DNA from 2 places in the Pseudoflavonifractor sp. BSD2780061688st1 E11 genome. Region 2 is predicted to be linked to the other one. Evidence: riboswitches for the same ligand, from Rfam matches in the RefSeq annotation. Region 2 holds a riboswitch; the other holds the start of a gene.
The links. Region 2 has a riboswitch for glycine ahead of FGQ85_RS06525 (GrdX family protein). Riboswitches for the same ligand answer to the same signal wherever they lie in the genome.

Region 1 (3,173 bases), on a different contig from region 2:
TCACTCCGGTCGGATACTGTACCGGAAGAGAGTAGCCTGCAAACGGAACCATCTTTCCTCCGGCTTTTACATGTTCTTCATAAAGTGGTGTTTTTAATTCCATCTCCGTCTCCTCCTTATTCATATAATGGATGTCTGCCGCAGATTTCATTGACTGTGCTGCGGATCTCGTCTGCCTTTGCATCAAAGTCTGTTACCGCCATCTTGATCAGCTTTGCAATCGTTCTCATCTCGTCTTCCTTGAGTCCCCGTGTTGTCACAGCCGGCGTTCCGATCCGGATGCCGCTTGTCACAAACGGACTTGCCGGGTCATTTGGCACCGCGTTTTTATTGACTGTAATATAAACCTCGTCCAGACGGCGCTGCAGTTCTTTTCCGGTAATATTCATATTCTGAAGATCTACCAGCATCAGATGGTTGTCCGTTCCGCCGCTGACCAGGTCAAAGCCTTCTTCCTTCAGTGCTTCAGCCAGTGCTTTTGCGTTCTTTAAAATCTGTTCCTGATAGGTCTTGAATTCCGGTTTTAACGCTTCCCCAAAGCAGACTGCCTTCGCGGCGATGATATGCATCAAAGGCCCACCCTGGGTTCCTGGAAATACCGCCTTGTTGATGGCCTTTGCGTGTTCTTCCTTGCACATGATCATGCCGCCTCTTGGTCCCCGCAGCGTCTTGTGGGTGGTCGTTGTCACCACATCTGCATAAGGAACCGGGCTCTGATGGAGTCCGGCCGCAACCAGTCCGGCAATATGCGCCATATCCACAAACAAAACGGCGCCCACTTCTTTCGCAATCTCCGCAAACCGGTCAAACCGGATCTCTCTTGGATATGCAGACGCCCCTGCAACAATCATCTTCGGTTTGCATTCCAGTGCTGTCTTTCGGATTTCATCGTAGTCCAGAAATCCTTCTTCATTGATGCTGTATGGTACAAAATGATAAAGAATTCCGGACATATTCACCGGTGAGCCGTGGGTCAGGTGTCCGCCATGGTCCAGATTGAGTCCCATCACCGTATCTCCCGGCTTCAGAAAGGCCTGATAAACCGCAATATTGGCGCTTGCCCCCGAATGCGGCTGTACACAGGCATGTTCGCATCCAAACAGCTGTTTTGCACGCTCGATTGCCAGATTTTCAATCACATCTACATATTCACAGCCTCCGTAATACCGTTTCCCCGGATATCCTTCCGCATACTTGTTTGTCGGGACCGTCCCCATCGCAATCATCACCGCCGGGCTTACTATATTTTCCGATGCGATCAGCTCCAGATTTCTTCTCTGCCTTCCAAGTTCCTGTTCCAGAGCCCCGCCGACTTCCGGATCGTACTCTTTGATGTAGTTCGTAACATCTCCTACCATACTCATACGTATTTCCTCCTCAAATCAATATTCTTGCTTTTTCTGTCGATACGGATTCCGGCCGAAAATCCGGGGCAACAAAAAAAGCAGATCAAGTAACTTCTCCATCATGAGAAGTCCTTTCATCTGCCTCTGTCCTTTTACCTGAAAGATTATCCAGCAGTGCTGTGCTACACGCCAGATTACTTCTTCGGTACAATCATATTGTTCTCCAGAGTGTTGTCCGAACCTGTTCCTTTTGCCTGAGAGTTTCTTGCATGCCCCTTCGGCTCCGGCTATCATTTCCGCGCCGCACACTGCGCCATAGTGGTATCTCACAGGTTCATCATTCAACTTTAAAGTTATTATAAAATTCACACACTCCAGAGTCAAGTGTTAAAAAATAAACTTATCAGTTAATATTTTGACAGTTATTTTATAGACAATTTCTTTTTATTTATCGCTTTTTTCTATGCTTTTTCCTCTTTAGCCAAGTGCCAGGCACCAAAGCGGAAGTGTCAGAAGCGACAACAGGGTACTGAGGAAAATCATCCCTGTCGCGTACCGTTCATCCCCGTGGTACTTGGAAGAAAGAAGTGCTGTTGTGACAGGCGCCGGCATTCCGGCCATGATTACGGTAATCCCCCGCAGCACCGGATCCACCGGAAGAAAGGCTGTCAGAGCAAAGACAACCGCCGGGATCAATACAAGGCGGACTGCCGCATAAAATACCATGGTACGGTCAATCAATCCTCTTGGATCCATCTCCGCAAGCATCATTCCGATCAGCATCATACTCATGGGTGTATTGGCGCTGCTTAAGCCTTCCACCGCCCGGGTAAAAAAGTCCGGCCAGGATACTGGAAGCAGCATAACGATCAGCCCCAGATAAATTGACACAATGCAGGGATGAGTGACAACCTTTTTCAGCACATTCTTTTTCCGGCCCGGCAGAAAGCAGGAGACGCCAACCGACCACATGACCACCCGGACCGGGAGCATGAAGACTGACGCATACAAAAGCCCGGACGTCCCGTAAATACTTTCAATTACCGGATTTCCCAGAAAGCCGCCGTTAGAAACAATCGTCCCGTACCGGAGCGGCTTTCTCTTTTCCTCATCTGTTTTTTTGTACAACAGAAACGCTGACGCCACAGATATCATATTATACAGCACGGATAACAGCACCGTCATGACAACCGGCTTCCAGACATCATGATGTGGCTGTACAAGAAACGCATGAAAAATGTTAAACGGCAGCAGCACATACAGACACAGATCCACCATGTTCAACCTTCCTGTCGTGCCTACTATTCCTCTTTTTCTTACGATAAATCCAACGATCACAAAGAAGAACATCATCCCCTGCATCGTCAGCATATTTTCAAATACCATCTGCCTGCTCCTACAATCCGATCCGGTCCGCAATACCGCGCATTGCTTCCAGTGCAATGTCGATAAATTCGTCAAAATCCATGCCCGTAAATTCAATCGCTTCCATATAGTCGCGGTTGGCACCGGCTGCAAACCGAAGCTCACGGAAACGTTTGAGCACAGATTTATGTTTGACGCTTGCAATCTTTTTATCCGGATAGATCTGAGCAATGGCTTTCAAAAAACCACTCATCGGATCGGATGCAAGAATCGCATACTGAAGTTTTGTTTTTGCTTTCACGCCGCTTTCCGGATTGTGGGCACAAATGGCGTCAAACAGCACCGGATCATCAATTCCTTCTTTTTTCAGGATTTCGACAGATGTCGGTCCATGGGTCTCCGGGTGCTCCTTCCATTCACAATGTTCCTCATCCAGATCATGAAGGAGCCCCACCACGCCCC
Region 2 (3,173 bases):
TGTATTCTGGATGTGGGTGGCAGCATTCCTTGGCATGGCGACGATCTACTGCGAGGCAATTATGGCACAGAAGTACAAGAAAGTCGGCAGCGACGGAATTATAACAGGAGGACCTGTTTACTACATTCGCGCAGCATTCAAAGGTACATTCGGCAGAGTACTTGCAGCGATTTTTGCGGTACTTCTGATTTTCGCACTTGGTTTCATGGGTAATGCAGTTCAGTCTAACTCTATCGCATCTTCTTTCCACACGGCATTTGGTATTCCGCAGTGGATCACAGGTGTAGTTGTAGCAGTTATTGCATTGTTCATTTTCACAGGCGGAATGAAACGTATTGCAAAAGTTACCGAGCTTATGGTTCCGCTTATGGCGGCACTTTACATTGTCGGTTCTCTGATTATTATTATCTATAACTGGAGAAATATTCCTCTGGCATTTGAGCAGATTATTGTAGGCGCATTTGCACCTGATGCTATCACAGGCGGTGCGATCGGTGCTACAGTTTCCAAGGCGATTACAAAAGGTGTTGCACGAGGACTGTTCTCCAACGAAGCCGGTATGGGTTCCACACCTCATGCACATGCGGTTGCAAAGGTAGATCATCCGGTAGAGCAGGGATTTGTGGCAATGACAGGTGTATTCATTGATACGTTTATCGTTCTTACAATGACAGCTCTCGTTATTGTAACAACTCAGGCGCTTCCGAAGTCCTATGAAGTGGTTGAAGGCGGATATTCCGCAGCAGCACTCAGCCAGTTTGCGTATTCGACTCTTTATGGAAAAGGCGGAGAGATCTTTATTGCGATCTGTATGTTCTTCTTCGCTTCCTCTACCATTATCGGATGGTACTTCTTCGGAGAAGCGAATATCAAGTATCTCTTCGGACCAAAAGCAGTTCCGGTTTATTCGGTTCTCGTTTGTGTATGCGTAGTACTTGGTTCTCTTGCACAGGTTGACCTTGTATGGAATATGGCAGACTGCTTCAACAGTATGATGGTTGTTCCTAACATTATCGCCCTCTTTGCATTGAGCGGTATGATCAAGAAGACCCACGACGATTACTTTAAAAACTTCCTGCCGAAGCATCCTGAGCTTCAGAGAAAGAAGAAAAAATAACAAAGAGCGTATCAACATGAACAAGAGAAATGGTTTATAGAAAAAAACTATGTGCAAATCGAATAAAAAGCTGGAAATCTATAAATCGATGTGGTATACTCTAAACAGAATTGTGAAAGACATATTCTGCGCATATGACAATTGAATAGTGGGATGATTTTTCCTGCGAGAGAGTTCGCAAATGAACCGCCGAAGATGCAAACCTTACAGACCAAAGGTGAAACTTTCAGGCAAAAGGATCAGGGAAAGGACCACATTCTGAATCGTGTATGACAAATATATCAGGATGACATACATAAGACAGAAGGGCGGCCTTGTATTCTGCTTCGGCGGAAGTCAGCCGTCCTTTTTTAATAGGTGGAGCCATGAAGAAGGATTATAGAATTATAACAAACAACCCGCTCGTTCGTGAAAAGCTCGGGCAGGATCATGATGTGGAGTTTTATGACTGCTCATATGAAGATGTTTTGAAAAAAGTAAAAGAAGAAGTATGTAAAGGGTACAAGCTCTTAACGCATCCGCTTTCCGGAAGTGTTAAGCCGAATGAAACACCTTACAAATCAGTAATGGTTTCCCGAAAGAGCGGCGAGACAGACCTGATGGGAATTGAAATTATCGAACGGGCCATTGCCTCCGTCAGCAAGTTTCAGTTCAAATCGGATAAATATGCACCGCAGGTTTATGAAGATTTCAGGCTGATTGATTACACATTAATATCCAGTGCACTTCCGTCGGCAGATGCCTGGTAAAAGAAAAAGGCTATAAAGTACTGGGGTACTTTGGGGCATAGATTTCATTATTTAGAAGGAGGGAATTACAGTGAGATTAGAAGTTGGACACATTTTTATCAAGGACATCCAGTTTGGCACTGAGTCTAAAATTGAAGACGGTGTTCTTTATGTATCCGAAGAAGCTGTAAAAGAAGTTGTCCTTGAGGACGAGCACATCAAAAGCGTAAAATTTGACATCGCAAGACCGGGAGAAAGCGTAAGAATCACACCGGTAAAAGACGTTATCGAACCTCGTGTAAAGGTTGAAGGACGCGGAGGAGTTTTCCCGGGAGTTATTTCCAAAGTTGACACAGTCGGCGAAGGAAAAACATACGCATTAAAGGGAATGGCTGTCGTAACAGCAGGTAAGATTGTCGGATTCCAGGAAGGTATCATCGATATGACAGGCCCGGGAGCTGACTACACACCATTCTCCAAACTGAACAACTTTGTAGTTGTATGTGAGCCGGTTGACGGAATCAAACAGCATGAATATGAAGCAGCGGTACGTTTCGCAGGTTTCCGTGTTGCTGTATATCTCGGTGAACTCGCAAGAGAACTCACACCGGATGAAACAAAAGTATATGAAACATATGGAATCAAAGAAGGAATGGAAAAACTTCCGGGACTTCCGAGAGTAGCATATGTACAGATGCTTCAGAGCCAGGGACTTCTGCATGATACATATGTATACGGCGTTGACGCAAAGAAAACACTTTCCACAATCATCAACCCGACAGAAGTAATGGACGGTGCAATCGTTTCCGGTAACTGTGTATCTGCATGTGACAAGAACCCTACATACGTACACGAAAACAACCCGGTTGTACATGACCTCTTTGAAGAACACGGCAAGACAATCAACTTCGTATGCCAGATCCTGACAAACGAAAACGTATACCTTGCTGACAAACAGCGTTCTTCTGACTGGACAGCAAAACTTTGCCGTCTTCTTGATCTGGATGCAGTTATCGTATCTCAGGAAGGATTCGGTAACCCGGATACAGACCTTATCATGAACTGTAAGAAAATTGAAGCAGAAGGCGTTAAGACTGTCATCATCACAGACGAATATGCTGGACGCGATGGAAAATCCCAGTCACTTGCTGACGCTGACGTTGCAGCAGATGCAGTTGTAACAGGCGGTAACGCAAACCAGGTAGTCGTACTTCCGAAACTTGACAAAGTAATCGGAACTCTGGATTATGTCAACACTATTGCCGGCGGTAACGAACACAGCTTACGTGAAGACGGAACAATCGAAGTTGAAATCCAGGCAATTACAG

Region 1: it holds a riboswitch for glycine, as region 2 does, so the genes downstream of both, glyA (serine hydroxymethyltransferase) here and FGQ85_RS06525 (GrdX family protein) in region 2, are expected to answer to the same signal.

Annotation. Positions count from the first base shown of each region.
Region 1 covers NZ_SPHM01000020.1:24,980-28,152, forward strand. Annotated here, with positions in the region: gene gcvT (glycine cleavage system aminomethyltransferase GcvT) at 1-103, opposite strand, end outside; gene glyA (serine hydroxymethyltransferase) at 117-1,358, opposite strand; glycine riboswitch at 1,481-1,583, opposite strand; gene FGQ85_RS10310 (AEC family transporter) at 1,824-2,732, opposite strand; gene FGQ85_RS10315 (HD domain-containing protein) at 2,743-3,173, opposite strand, start outside.
Region 2 covers NZ_SPHM01000010.1:60,409-63,581, reverse strand. Annotated here, with positions in the region: gene FGQ85_RS06530 (sodium:alanine symporter family protein) at 1-1,117, shown strand, start outside; glycine riboswitch at 1,271-1,370, shown strand; gene FGQ85_RS06525 (GrdX family protein) at 1,483-1,866, shown strand; gene FGQ85_RS06520 (glycine/sarcosine/betaine reductase component B subunit) at 1,937-3,173, shown strand, end outside.